Regions from separate parts of the Pantoea sp. NSTU24 genome, predicted to be linked through region 2. Evidence: riboswitches for the same ligand, from Rfam matches in the RefSeq annotation. Region 2 holds a riboswitch; the other holds the start of a gene.
The links. A riboswitch is a leader RNA that binds a small molecule or an ion and turns the genes downstream of it on or off. The one in region 2 is predicted to bind thiamine pyrophosphate.
Positions count from the first base shown of each region.

Region 1: linked by a shared signal. The riboswitch ahead of ACLHDD_RS19225 (FAD-dependent oxidoreductase) and the one ahead of thiC (phosphomethylpyrimidine synthase ThiC) in region 2 are both predicted to bind thiamine pyrophosphate.

Region 1 is NZ_JBKIWZ010000003.1:123,356-130,877, forward strand. It holds gene ACLHDD_RS19195 (methionine synthase) at 1-980, shown strand, start outside; partial or broken gene ACLHDD_RS19200 (LysE family translocator) at 1,178-1,806, shown strand; gene ACLHDD_RS19205 (GFA family protein) at 1,863-2,291, shown strand; gene ACLHDD_RS19210 (AAA family ATPase) at 2,303-2,848, opposite strand; gene ACLHDD_RS19215 (alkene reductase) at 3,218-4,336, shown strand; gene ACLHDD_RS19220 (ArsR/SmtB family transcription factor) at 4,353-4,667, shown strand; TPP riboswitch at 4,784-4,903, shown strand; gene ACLHDD_RS19225 (FAD-dependent oxidoreductase) at 5,029-5,967, shown strand; gene thiS (sulfur carrier protein ThiS) at 5,957-6,154, shown strand; gene ACLHDD_RS19235 (thiazole synthase) at 6,157-6,915, shown strand; gene ACLHDD_RS19240 (HesA/MoeB/ThiF family protein) at 6,925-7,522, shown strand, end outside.
Region 2 is NZ_JBKIWZ010000001.1:3,477,482-3,485,003, reverse strand. It holds gene hemE (uroporphyrinogen decarboxylase) at 1-431, opposite strand, end outside; gene nudC (NAD(+) diphosphatase) at 472-1,242, opposite strand; gene rsd (sigma D regulator) at 1,332-1,838, shown strand; TPP riboswitch at 1,989-2,089, shown strand; gene thiC (phosphomethylpyrimidine synthase ThiC) at 2,177-4,099, shown strand; gene thiE (thiamine phosphate synthase) at 4,102-4,728, shown strand; gene ACLHDD_RS16530 (PLP-dependent aminotransferase family protein) at 4,918-6,375, opposite strand; gene ACLHDD_RS16525 (DUF1127 domain-containing protein) at 6,547-6,729, shown strand; gene rpoC (DNA-directed RNA polymerase subunit beta') at 6,784-7,522, opposite strand, start outside.

The sequences.
Region 1 (7,522 bases), on a different contig from region 2:
GGATTGCGCAGCCAGAGGTTCTCTGGTCACCCTGGAAACTGCAGGATGAAGAGCTGGTTGATGGTAAAAGAGATGCCCTGCGTCTCTGCCTGGATGACCAGGTGCGGGCCGGTATCGATATCGTAAGCGATGGCGAACAGACCCGTCAGCACTTCGTGACCACTTTTATTGAGCACCTCAGTGGTGTGGATTTTGAAAAGCGCGAAGTGGTTCGTATCCGTAACCGCTACGATGCAAGCGTGCCAACCGTGGTGGGTGAAGTCTCTCGTCCGAAATCAGTATTTGTTGAAGATGCAAAGATTCTGCGCAAGCTGACCGATCGTCCAATCAAGTGGGCGTTACCGGGCCCGATGACCATGATCGATACGCTGTATGACAACCACTACAAAAGTCGCGAAAAGCTGGCCTGGGAGTTCGCCAGAATCCTGAACCAGGAAGCGAAAGAGCTGGAAGCGGCGGGTGTCGATATCATTCAGTTCGATGAACCCGCATTTAACGTTTTCTTCGATGAGGTGAACGACTGGGGTATTGCCGCGCTGGAGCGTGCAGTTGAGGGCCTGAAGTGTGAAACCGCGGTGCATATCTGCTACGGCTATGGCATCAAAGCCAACACCGACTGGAAAAAGACCCTGGGCACAGAGTGGCGTCAGTATGAAGAGGTTTTCCCGAAACTGCAGCGTTCGGCTATAGATATCGTCTCACTGGAGTGCCAGAACTCACGCGTACCGATGGATCTGATCGAGCTGATTCGCGGCAAGAAAGTCATGGTCGGTGCCATCGACGTGGCGACCCATGAGATCGAAACGCCTGAAGCCGTAGCCGACACCCTGCGCAAGGCGCTGCAGTTTGTGGACGCGGAAAATCTCTATCCGTCCACTAACTGCGGCATGATCCCGCTGCCACGCCATGTTGCGAATGGCAAACTTCATGCGCTGAGCGCGGGTGCAGAGATTGTCCGCAGAGAAATCCTGGGCAAATAATTCCTCACCGAACGCGCTATCCGGCCAGCCGCGCTGGCCGGATAGCGCACATATCACCTTTCTTCAGCCGTTTTATTACCTCCCGCCTTTTCTGCGCGTATTCAGCGACTTAATGCGTTGCAATTCTGAAGAGACATGGCATTTTCTGGCCTCAGCCGATATAACTGAGCGTTCATCCCGCCCTCCAAAGGAATCACATGACGTTTTCGCACGAACTGCTGCTGATTTTCACAACCTATCTTGTTGCAACGGCCAGTCCCGGACCGAGCAACATGGCGATTATGGGCACGGCAATGAAAAGGGCAGAGGTGCCGCGCTGGCGCTGGCAGCAGGGGTAGTGAGTGGGTCACTGCTCTGGGCCCTGTTGGCCGCCTGTGGTGTGCTGACCGTGCTGGCTACGTTTGCTCAGCTGCTGATCGTGCTGAAAATTGGCGGTGGTGTTTATCTGCTCTGGCTGGCGTTTAAAGCGGGTAAATCAGCTTTACACCGGACGGATGCCGCTGCCCTGAACGCCAGCGAGGAGCGGGTTGCTTATGCCCGGCTTTTCCGGCAGGGCATCCTTATGCACGTCGGCAATCCTAAAGCGATTCTGACCTGGGTGGCCATTATGTCCTTTGCGATGAAGCCGGATGGCGACGCGATGACACTGCCGACCATTATTGGCGGCTGCGCGGCGATTTGCGTCTGCGTGTTCGGCGGCTACGCGCTGCTGTTCTCCACTGCCGTAATGAGCGCCTTCTACCTGCGCATCCGGCGCGGGCTTGATGCGCTGTTGGCCTGCTGCTTTGCGCTGGCAGGGCTTAAACTGGTCTTCAGCCGAAGCTAGCGGCTAATGCGCCGGGTCTGCCGATGGCCCGGCACCTCAACCTGCAAGGCGATTAAATGAAAGGCGCATGTCTGTGTGAAACCGTGACGTTTGAGATTGCCGTCACGCCTGTATTGTATTACCGCTGCCACTGCTCCCTGTGCAGAAAACAGAGCGGAACCGGCCATAATCTCGCGACACTGGTAAAAGAGCGTGACTTCACCTGGTTATCCGGAGAGACGCAGATCGCGTCATGGTCCAGACCGAGTGGGTATCGATGCGACTTCTGCTCCTGCTGCGGCTCTGCGGTACCAAACCGCTTGCGTGGCCATGCCTGTATCTGGATCCCGGTGGGGTTGCTTAATGAACCTGTCGATATGCAGTGCATCGGGGATTACTGCACCGATGACGCGATGCCCTGGGACACCCTCCGGTCCGCATCTGACCACGCCGGGCCGGTCGCGTCGCTGAATGCGCTGTTAGTGAGCCTGAAGCTCGTTGATTAATGGCCTGAGCGTTACCTGCGAACGTTTAATGCCCAGTGTTCTGAGCAGGCCTTAATCTCATCCAGAGAATGAAGCTGAATTTTTGGCAGGCTGACCCGATCAAAGATCTGCTGATGGCGTTTCCGGTTCTGCGGGGCGGTGCGGATAATATATTTCAGCATCGCCAGGGTCACCGGATCGCGGTCAGAACCCAGCCCGCCAATGCGCCGGGCAGAGGAGAAGCACCTGCGGATGTATCTGAGCAGAGCCACTGGCACGCTGACATCCAGCAGAATCAGCCCTGTGGCGTGAGCGAGTCGCTCTTCAAGGCATCGGGTGTAATTTCCCTCGATGACCCATCTATCCTGACTTACCGCCTCAGTATGCAGCTGAAGAAATTCTGCTGTTGCTCTGGGCCGCCACTGACTTCCCGGAACATGGTGAAGCTGATCAAGATAGACGACAGGTAATGAGGTTTTGCGGGAAATCGCGTCTGCCAGGGTCGATTTTCCACTGTTCGACGGACCCATAATACATATACGTGGTCCGAGCGCGTCTAACGTGAGGAGGGTATTCACAACGTTTCCTCTGACTGTTACCTGTGGGGGTGAAAGCGCAGTAACGTTATCTCTGTCGCTCATCTGAAAAGGCGACGGCCATGATAAACGACAACAGGGTAACTCGTCACAATACGCTGATGCCGGACGTACAGGACAGGCGGATGAGGTCGCCGCCCCCGACATAAACGCCTGAATCGCATTCACCCGCCGGTACTGGCGTTCGCCAGAAAACATTTTCAGTGCCTCGCATATTCCTGCCGCAGAGGCAGGCTCAATGTCGGCAGGTGGTCGCATCGAAGAACAACAGCCAAAAAAAAGCGAATACACATTTACAAATTTAAATGTGTAAATATAATGGCGACTTTTCACGCATCAGAGGATTTTTTTATGCCGTCACTGTTTAGCCCCCTGAATCTGGGCGATCTCAGCCTTCGTAACCGCATCGTCCTGCCGCCGCTGACCCGCTGCCGCAGCGAACAGCCGGGCAACATTCCCGGTGAGATGATGGTGGAGTATTACCGCCAGCGTGCCAGTGCCGGGCTGATGATCACCGAAGGCACCCAGATTGAGCCACGCGGGCAGGGCTACGCCTGGACGCCAGGCATCCACAGCGAGGCGCAGATCGCGGGCTGGAAAAAGGTGACAGAGGCGGTCCATCAGCAGGGCGCCACAATTTTCTGCCAGCTCTGGCACGTAGGCCGCGTATCACACAACGAACTTCAACCGGGTAAAGAAGCGCCGGTTGCCCCCTCGGCCATCGCCGCCGACAACGTGCGGGTGTTTATCGAAACCGGACCGGGTACCGGGATGCTGACCGCGCCCAGCGAGCCACGCGAACTGACTACCTGTGAAGTCAAAGAGATTGTGGCGCTCTACCGGCGTGCGGCAGAGAACGCCAAAGCCGCTGGATTCAACGGCGTTGAGCTGCATTCCGCCAACGGTTATCTGATTAACCAGTTTATTTCGGCACATACAAATTTCCGCACGGATGAATATGGTGGCTCGGCGGAGAATCGTCTGCGCTTCCTGCGTGAAGTGGTTGAGGCCGTCAGCGCAGTCTTTGGCAGCCATCGGGTAGGTGTCCGGTTTGCGCCCCTGTTTTCGAGCACCGATGAGGAGCGCGTTTACCTCGGTCTGGTTGAAAGCGATCCGCACGCCACCTATATCCGCGCTGCACAGCTGCTGAATACGCTGGAAGTGGGTTACCTCTCTATCGCAGAAGCGGACTGGGATAACAGCCCGGCCATGCCGGAGAGCTTCCGCATCGCACTGCGTGACACCTTCCGTTCGCCAATCATCTATTCCGGCCGCTACACCGCGGAGAAAGCGCAGCAGATGCTGGAAAAAGGCTGGGGCGATCTGTTTGGTTTTGGCCGCACCTTTATCGCCAACCCCGATTTGCCAGCGCGTATCCGGTCAGGTTATCCCCTGAATGCGGTGGACCACGCCTCGCTGTATGGCGGCGATGAGAAAGGGTATACTGACTATCCATTTTATCCATCCTGATACACTGTGAGGCGGCATGTCCCCGGAAAATGCCCTGAAGCTGCTGGCCAACCCCACGCGAGTGGCCGTGCTGAAGTGGCTCAAAGAACCTGATGATGCGTTTGCGGGCTATTCGCAGCTCTATCCCTTCGATCAGTACGGTGTCTGCGCCAGCCTCATTCAGGATAAGGCGGGCTTATCACAGCCCGCTACCTCGTTATGCCTCAAGGCCCTTCAGAGTGCCGGTCTGCTCGAAGCCAGCAAAGTGGGCAAATGGACCTACTATCGCCGCGCCGAACAGCGTATCCGGGAAGTTACGGACACCCTGACGCAGGCGCTGCAGGCGCTCTGAACGTCTTAGCCCTGCGGCGTCGTCAAACGAACCGGGGTTGCCTGTCTTTTTTCCCCGCACTTTCTGCGCCGCCTTTATGCCCGCGTCTTGACGAACCCGTCCGCTTAACTTACAACTAGACCCGTCAGGGGAGTCTCGCCGGAGAGACTGAGAGGCTGATAGCGCATCGCGCGGCTTAGCGACCCTTAGAACCTGACCCAGTTGATACTGGCGTAGGAAGACGGGTATCGCAGCCGATACTTGCCGCAGAGGCGCATACGCCTTTGCCTTTTCCCTCTGTATCACGGGTCTTCGTTAACAAAAACGAGGGCAATGTGAAAAATCTCATCCTGAAATCTTCACTTTCTGCCGGGTGGCAGTCATGAGCCGCTGGTCGGTACTTGGCAGCGGCGTGGCCGGGCTGTGTGTCGCCACGCTGCTGATGGAGCGCGGAGAAACGGTCGAAATTATTACACAGCCAGACTGCCGTGCCGCGTCTCACTGGGCGGGCGGGATGCTCGCGCCCTGGTGCGAAGCTGAAAGCGCACCGCCGGAGGTGATCGCCTGGGGCCAGCACGCGGCGAGCTGGTGGGCGAAGCGCGTGGCGGGCGTGGAGCAGCACGGCACGCTGGTGGTGGCGCCACCGCGTGACAGCCGCGAACTCACCCGTTTTGCCCGCCTGACCCAGGCGCATCAGTGGGTCACGCCCGGCGACATCGAGCCCGCGCTGGAAAACCGCTTTGCCCGCGGCCTGTTCTTTGCGGCGGAAGCGCATCTCGATCCGCGTCGGGCGATGCAGCAGCTGCACGACACCCTGCAGCAGGCGGGCGTTGCCATTCACAGCGGACAACCCACCGGCAAAATCATCGACTGCCGTGGTATTCACGCCGCTGCTCAACAACCTCAGTTGCGCGCGGTGCGGGGTGAAATGGTGATCCTGCAGACGCCCGACATCCAGCTTTCCCGTCCGGTACGGTTGCTGCACCCCCGTTTTCCCTGCTATCTGGTGCCGCGTGCCGGGGGGCACTTCATGCTGGGGGCGACCATGGTCGAAAGCCACGACAGCAGCCCGATCAGCGCCAGAGCGATGATGGAGCTGCTCAGCGCCGCCTACAGCCTGCATCCGGCACTGGCCGAAGCCCGCATCGTGGAAAGTGGTACCGGCCTGCGACCCGCTTATCGTCCGAATCTGCCGGAGGTGCGCTACGAAAATGGCCGATTTTCGCTGAATGGCCTCTATCGCCACGGCTTTTTACTGGCCCCGATGATGGCCGAAAAACTTATGCTGCAACTGACCCGGGAGATGACACATGCAGGTTGAACTCAATGGACGCACAATCGAAACCGCTGCCAGCACGCTAGCAGAACTGATGGCAGAGCAGCAGTTCGACATACGCAGCGTCGCCACCGCCCTGAATGGCGCGTTTGTGCCGCGCAGCAGCTATGCCCGCCAGCAGCTTGAGGCGGGCTGTCAGGTCGAAGTTCTGTCACCGATGCAGGGAGGATAATCATGTTCTATCAGTTCGAACCGCAGTCGCGATTCCTGCTCGGCACCGCCGGGTATCCCTCGCCAGAGATCCTCCATCAGGCGATTGACATTTCCGGCACGGAAATCATTACCGTCAGCCTGCGCCGCGAGGGTAGCGAAGGCGGGGCTTTCCGCTCGCTGCTGCAACAGGTGAATAAACGGATTCTGCCCAACACCGCGGGCTGCCACACGGTCAAAGAGGCGGTGACGACAGCGCAGATGGCTCGCGAACTCTTCGATACCCCGTGGATCAAGCTGGAGGTGATCGGTCACGCCGACACGCTGCAGCCCGACCCCTTTGCGCTGGTAGAAGCCGCCCGTATCCTCTGCGCCGAGGGTTTTCAGGTGTTTCCCTACACGACGGAAGATTTGATCGTGGGTGAAAAACTGCTGGAGGCGGGCTGCGAAGTGCTGATGCCCTGGGGGGCGCCTATCGGGTCCGGTCAGGGACTGCGCAACATCGAAGGGCTGCGTACTATGCGCGCCTGGTTCAGCGATGTACCGCTGATTATTGATGCGGGCATTGGCGCACCCGGTCAGGCAGCGCAGGCGATGGAAATGGGCTTCGATGGCGTGCTGCTCAACACGGCGGTGGCCAAAGCACGCGATCCGGTGCGGATGGCCGGGGCCTTTGCCGCCGCGATTCACGGCGGACGTGAGGCGTTTGAGGCGGGTTTGATGGAGCCTCGCGATATGGCATCGGCCTCGACGCCGATTTTTGGGCTGGCACAGTTCAGTTAAGGAGCGGCGATGGATCGTTATCAGCGACAGACCATGCTGCCGGAGATCGGGGACGCGGGCCAGCAGCGGCTGAGCAGGGCACGGGTCCTGGTGGTGGGGGCGGGCGGACTCAGCGCGGCGCTTCTGCCGTTACTGGCGGGGGCGGGCACCGGCTTTATTCGTCTTTACGACGGCGACCGGGTAGAACTGCACAACCTTCATCGGCAGACCCTGTTCGGCGTTGAGGATGTGGGGCAGCTAAAAGCCCTGTGCGCACAGCGCGCACTGGCCGAGAGAAATCCGGCGTGTCTGGTTGAGGCGCATCCCTCTGCACTCAGCGCCAGTCAGTTGCCACAGGCGCTGGAGGGGATCGATCTGGTGGTCGATGCGGCGGATAATTTTGCCATTACCTACCAGCTTTCTGATGCCTGCTATCCGCGAGGCGTACCGCTGATCTGCGCGTCGGTGCTGGGACGCAAAGGTTACGTCGGGGGATTCTGCGGCGGCGCACCGGGTTATCGCGCGCTCTTCCCGCAGTTGCCAGCCGCCGCAGCGAACTGCAATACCGCTGGCGTCATGGGACCGGCTGTCGCGACGCTGGGGGCGATGCAGGCGCAGATGGCGCTAA
Region 2 (7,522 bases):
AAGCCAATCAGCGGCAGGTCGCCGTTGAGATTTTTACGGATGGTGCGAACGGCATTCATCACATAGCCCAGTTCCATTTCCGGATCGGGCACCGGTAAACGCTCAACGTCCGCGCGGCAGGTCACAGGGTTTGCGAAACGCGGGCCTTCACCCGCTTCGAAATAGAGTCCCAGTCCCATCGCATCCGGAATAGTCAGGATGTCACTGAAGAGGATGGCGGCATCCAGCGGATAACGGCGCAGCGGCTGCAGGGTGACTTCACAGGCCAGCTCGGCGTTTTTGCACAGCGACATAAAATCGCCCGCCTGGGCGCGCGTCGCTTTGTACTCCGGCAAATAGCGCCCGGCTTGTCGCATCATCCATACCGGCGTGACATCGACCGGCTGACGTAACAGGGCACGCAAATAACGATCGTTCTTCAGTTCACTCATCTCAACACTCTCTCAATAACAGGCGTGTAGTGTAGCACTTTCACGCTTCCGCGCGGCACAGGGCGACGGTATCTTCAATCAGGCGGCGCGCCACGGTGCCCGGCGGAGGCAGCAGCGGCAAATCGTCGAAACGGAACCAGGCCGCATCCAGCAGCTCTTTACCGTCGTGCTGCAGATCGCCACTCTCATATTCCGCCACAAACGCGGTCATCAGCGATTGCGGGAAGGGCCACGGCTGAGAGGTGACGTAACGAACGTTTTTGATGCGGATATTGCTCTCTTCCATTACCTCACGGGCGACGGCCTGCTCCAGCGTTTCGCCGACTTCGACAAATCCTGCCAGTACGGTATAAACCTTATTGCGATGCCGGGCATGATTCGCCAGCAGAATTTCATCACCGCGACGAATGGCCACAATGATGCAGGGCGCGATCTGCGGATAGTAGCGTTCGCGGCAGTGACTGCACAGACAGGCAAACTCATGTTTGCTGTGATGCATTTCATGCCCGCAGTAGCCGCACCAGCGATGAGAGCGGTAGAACTCTGCCAGCTGCACGCCGCGCCCGGCCAGCTGAAACAGTTCCACATCCTGATCGATCAGCTGCCGCACCGAAAACATATCTGCTGAACGCGGCTCACAAATCAGCCAGACTTTTTCCCCCTGCCACTCGCCGATCGTCCGGGCTTTACTGCCCGTTAAACCAAACTTTTCAGCGTTTCCGTGGGGTAAATCACCTTGTGGCAACCAAAGTTTCTGTTCATGGCTGACAATCCACCATCCAGCGTCTACGCTTGAGATTTCGCATTGCATTTATTTCGTCATCCTTAGCGTCAAATCGCACGCTGAAGCCCTGATGTTAAGTGTGTAGATAAACAACTATAACTCACATGGAGTTAGATATGCTTAACCAGTTAGAAGTCCTGGCTGAACGCGTAGGTGGCAGTAATGAACTGGTCGACTCATGGCTTGAAGCGCGTCGGCAGCTGCTGGTGACCTATTATCACCTCGTCGGTCTTAAACCCAACAAAGAAGCGCTGACGCGTCTGGATGAGCAGGCGCTGGACAACTTCTGTCACGGTCTGGTCGACTACCTTTCTGCAGGTCACTTCAGTATTTATGAGCGCGTCATTAATGAAATGAGTGGTGACAGCCCGATGATTGCTGCCGCGCAGATCTATCCGCCGCTGGAAGCGAATACGGAACGTCTGATGCAGCTGTATGATGGTCACCTGCAGCAGGCAATTGATGATGAGAACTGCATGACTTTCCAGCAGGCGCTGTCTGAAGTGGGTGAAGTGCTGGAAGCCCGCTTTACGCTGGAAGATAAGCTGATTCAGCTCGCGTGGGATAATCAGCTGGCTACGCCGTCAGTGGCCAACGACAGCCAGATCGCCCGTCCGGCATAAGGCCGATTCACATCAGGGGTATTGAGATTATCCGGTAGCCCTTTTATGCTGAACAGGTTCTGAGGCAAAGACGCCAAAGAACTTTTTTATTTGTGCATTGAAATATCACGTTTTTACCGCTGAGGCCGCGCTAAGCGCCCGCGTAAAAACCGCTTCTTGTCGGAGTGCCCAGTCGGGCTGAGACCGTTAATTCGGGATCCGCGGAACCTGATCAGGTTAGAACCTGCGAAGGGAACAAGAGTAATCAGTCACTGTCTGCCAGCCGTTGTACGCTGTCTGTACGCTTACTCCTTCCGAACTCCGGACAAGCATCATTTCCCTTTAACAGGAAGATTGCTATGTCTGATCCTAAAATGACCCGTCGTGAACAACGTGCCCAGGCGCAGGAATTTATCCATTCCCTGCGGGGTGGCAGTGCGTTTCCCCGCTCCCGCCGTATCTGGATAACCGGCAGCCGGGAAGATATTCGCGTTCCGATGCGGGAAATCGCGCTGACGCCGACCCATACCGGCGGCAGCAAAGAAGCGCCACTCTATGAGCAGAATGAAGCCGTACCGGTTTATGACACGGCAGGGCCGTATGGCGATTCCGCCGCACAGATTGACGTGCATCGTGGCCTGGCGAAGCTGCGCGCTGGCTGGATTACTGAACGCGATGACAGTGAACCGCTGAGTCAGAACAGCTCCGGCTATACTCAGCAGCGGCTCGCTGATGAGGGGCTGGACCACCTGCGCTTCGACCAGTTGCCAACGCCGCGACGCGCCCGTGCAGGCCGCCGCGTCACGCAACTGCACTACGCCCGCCGGGGAATCGTCACCCCGGAGATGGAGTTCATCGCCCTGCGGGAAAATATGGGCCGGGATCGCATCCGCGGAGAAGTGCTGCGACAGCAGCATCCGGGCCACAGTTTTGGCGCGCACCTGCCCGCGGCTATCACGCCCGAATTTGTGCGTCAGGAGGTGGCGGCCGGTCGCGCCATTATCCCGGCCAATATCAACCATCCTGAATCGGAACCGATGATCATCGGCCGTAACTTTCTGGTTAAGGTCAACGCCAACATCGGTAATTCCGCCGTGACCTCTTCCATCGAGGAAGAAGTAGAGAAGCTGGTCTGGTCCACCCGCTGGGGGGCCGATACGGTGATGGATCTCTCTACCGGCCGCTATATCCATGAAACGCGCGAATGGATCCTGCGCAACAGCCCGGTGCCCATCGGTACTGTCCCGATTTATCAGGCGCTGGAAAAAGTGAATGGCGTGGCTGAATCACTGAACTGGGCAATCTTCCGGGACACGCTGCTTGAACAGGCGGAACAGGGCGTGGATTACTTCACCATCCATGCGGGCGTTTTGCTGCGCTATGTGCCGATGACGGCAAAGCGGCTGACTGGCATCGTGTCACGCGGCGGATCGATCATGGCGAAATGGTGTCTGTCGCACCATCAGGAGAACTTCCTCTATCAGCATTTCCGGGAAATCTGTGAAATCTGTGCCGCTTATGACGTCTCCCTGTCGCTGGGTGACGGTTTACGTCCGGGTTCAATTCAGGATGCCAATGACGAGGCGCAGTTTGCCGAGCTGCGCACCCTGGGCGAGCTGACCCGCATCGCCTGGGAATATGACGTTCAGGTGATGATTGAAGGACCGGGCCATGTGCCGATGCACATGATCCGCCGCAACATGACTGAACAGCTCGACCTGTGCGATGAAGCCCCCTTCTACACGCTAGGCCCGCTGACCACCGATATCGCGCCCGGCTATGACCATTTCACCTCCGGAATCGGCGCCGCCATGATTGGCTGGTTTGGCTGCGCCATGCTCTGTTACGTCACTCCCAAAGAGCATCTGGGCCTGCCGAACAAGGAGGATGTGAAACAGGGATTGATCACCTATAAAATCGCAGCCCATGCCGCCGATCTGGCGAAAGGGCATCCGGGCGCTCAGATCCGTGATAACGCCATGTCCAAAGCGCGCTTTGAGTTCCGCTGGGAAGACCAGTTCAATCTGGCTCTCGATCCTCAGACCGCCCGGGCGATGCATGATGAAACCCTGCCACAGGAGTCAGGCAAGGTAGCGCACTTCTGCTCGATGTGTGGCCCGAAGTTCTGCTCGATGAAAATTTCCCAGGAGGTGCGCGCATTCGCCGCCCGTCAGGATGCACGCGCCGAGCCTGTCGACGTCGGCATGGCGCAGATGTCAGACCGTTTTCGCCGCCACGGCGGTGAACGCTATCACCCCACCGATGCCCTGAAGGAGGATTAACGATGCCTGCATTTCCTGCTACCGCCCCGCGCCTGGGGCTCTATCCGGTGGTTGACAGCCCCGACTGGATCGCACGCCTGCTGGAGGCGGGCGTCCGCACCATCCAGCTGCGTATAAAAGACCAGCCCGATGCTATCGCTGAGCCCGCCATTGCGCAGGCAATTGCGCTGGGTAAACGCTACGATGCACGCCTGTTTATCAACGATTACTGGGCGCTGGCGATAAAGCATCAGGCCTATGGCGTCCATCTGGGTCAGGAGGATCTGGATGTCGCCGATCTTACGCGCATTCAACAGGCGGGCCTGCGGCTGGGGATCTCGACCCATGATGATGCTGAACTGGATCGTGCTCTGGCGATCCAGCCCTCTTACATCGCGCTGGGCCATGTTTTTCCGACGCAGACCAAAGCGATGCCGTCTGCGCCGCAGGGCATTGCGCAGCTGAAACAGCATCTGGCCCGCCTGACCGACACCCCTGCCGTGGCGATTGGCGGGATCTCGATAGCCCGAGCGCCCGAGGTGCTGGCCACCGGCGTGGGCAGCATTGCGGTGGTAAGCGCGATTACCCATGCGGAGGACTGGCGTGCCGCTACCGCGACGCTGCTGGCGCTGGCGGAAGGTGATGAATAGGCATTTATGGAATCTGTCCTGCAGCGCGACGGCAAAACGGGTAACCCCTGTATGTCTGGCGGGAAACCTGCCGCAGAAGCGACTATTGTCGCTGGCGCATTGTGGTGCAGGATCTTAACGTAGCTGCCGTCAGGTTAAGGTTATCTGACCAGGGCCGGTCCCCTCCTCTTGCCGGCCCTGCTTCTCTGTTCACGATGTCAGCGCGGAGGCAGGGCCTGGCGTCTCATGCTGGCAGGCGATCATCGCGCGCTCAACGGCCGCCCCCACCTGCGCCAGTGCCTGTTCAGTCTGTTCAGTAATGGGCAGGCCGTAGTTCAGACGCAGGCAGTTACGGTATTTACCTGACGCGGAAAACAGTGAACCTACGGCGATCTGTATTTTCGACTGGCGCAGTTCACGGTTGAGCCGGACCGCATCGAAGGCGTCCGGAAGTTCAATCCACATCAGAAAGCCGCCCTGAGGACGCGACACGCAGATCCCGCAGGGAAAATAGTGTCTTACCCAGCAGCCGAAGCGTTCATAGTTGCGCTGATAGAGCTGCCGCATCCGGCGCAGATGCGGCTGATAATGTCCCTGACGGATAAATTCGGAAACCGCATGCTGAGGCTGCGTAGCGGTGGAACCGGTGACAATATATTTCATGTGCAGCACGCGATCGCGATAGCGGCCGGGTACCACCCAGCCTACACGCAGACCCGGTGCCAGTGTTTTTGAAAAGGAGCTGCACAGCAGAACCCGGCCATCCAGATCAAATGCTTTGATCGCAGGTGGACGCGGATAGTCCCAGGCTAACTCACCATAAACATCGTCTTCGATAATTGCGGCATCGAACCGTTGCGCCAGTGCCAGCAACGCCCGTTTACGCGACTCCGGCATGATAAAACCCAGCGGATTATTACAGTTCGGCACGACCACAACGGCTTTGATCGGCCATTGATCAAAGGCCAGTTCCAGCGCCTCCAGACTGATGCCCGTCGCTGCATCGGTCGGGATCTCGATGGCGCGAATGCCAAAGCCACGCAGCGTCTGCATGATGCCGTGAAACGAAGGTGACTCAACGGCAATAATGTCACCCGGCTCGCAGACTGCCCGGACGGCGACGGATAGCGCCTCGTGGCAGCCGGTGGTGATCACAATGTCATCGGCCGTAAGCTGGCAGCCGCTATCGACCGCCAGCCGGGCAATCTGTTGGCGCAGCGCAAGTACACCATAAAGGTTGTCATAGTTGAGCAGCGCGGTTTCCTGCTTCTGTGCCTGGCGACTGAACGCTTTCCAGAGCGGCTTGAGCGTCGGCTGCGTCAGATCGGGCATGCCGCTGCCCAGCTGCAGGACATCCTCTTCCAGACGACCGTTAATCAGCTCCAGCACCGCATCCCACTGCGTGACCTCGACAGGCCGCTGTACGGGGCGCGTCAGCGCCGGAATCGGCGGTGCCGCTTTGCAGGAAGCCACAAAGTAGCCAGAGCGTGACTGTGGTGTAATCATCTGCTTCTCTTCCAGCAGATGATAAGCCTGCTGCACGGTACTGATACTGACGCCATGTTCAGCACTGAGGGTTCGTACCGAAGGCAGGCGTTCACCACTACGGTATAAGCCCTGTTCAATGCGCTGAGCCAGCAGCGAAGCCAGATGTTCATAACGGGTCATTGTATTTCCTTCAGCTCCATTGGTGAGCAGTAACCAGTACAGTTGAGCCCTGTTTTTACCATTCAGATCGCATTTACCGCAATCTGTATGTTAAAAAAAGGTGATTTCTGAATCTGTATCATGCAGGCCGCTTTGCGGAAAATAGCCTCTCACATCACTGAGGGCACTATCATGGGATACGATGAGAATCGCGCAGCTAAACCGTTCGCCGGCACGCCTTACCACCTGGTGCGTTTTCTGTGGCGCTGTTTTAAACGCTGGCAGCTGCGGCGGGAAACCGCTGCCATTCTGTCGAAGCTGAGTGACCAGCAGCTCAGGGATATTGGCATCCGCCGCAATGAGTGGAAGGCCTGAAAAAAGCGAAAAAAAACCCTGCCGGAGCAGGGTTTTTTATCAGACAAAGGACGATTAATCGTCTTTGTTGCCGCCGAGACCGGCGTTCAGCAGTTCAGCCAGGCTGGCTGATGCTTCATCCGCAGTCACCTGCGGTACAACTGGCACTTCGCCTGCCGCTCTGCGACGCATACGATCCTGATGGTACGCATAACCGGTACCGGCCGGGATCAGACGACCCACGATCACGTTCTCTTTCAGGCCGCGCAGTTCGTCGCGCTTGCCTGCTACTGCGGCTTCGGTCAGGACACGGGTCGTTTCCTGGAACGATGCGGCAGAGATGAACGATTCGGTAGCGAGTGACGCTTTGGTAATACCCAGCAGATCACGCACGTAGGTTGCGCCCACTTTTCCGTTCGCTTCCAGATCACGGTTAGAGATCTTGATGCGAGAGTACTCAGCCTGCTCACCTTCCAGGAAGTCTGCACCGCCTGCGCTCACGATGGTTGCTTTACGCAGCATCTGACGAACGATGACTTCGATGTGCTTATCGTTAATCTTAACGCCCTGCAGGCGGTAAACTTCCTGCACTTCGTTAGTGATGTAACGGGTCACCGCATGCACGCCACGCAGACGCAGGATGTCATGTGGAGACTCAGGACCATCGGAAACCACGTCACCGCGCTCAACACGTTCACCTTCGAACACGTTCAGCTGACGCCATTTCGGAATCATCTCTTCGTATGGCTCGCTTCCATCCAGCGGCGTGATCACCAGACGACGTTTACCTTTGGTCTCTTTACCGAAGGAGATG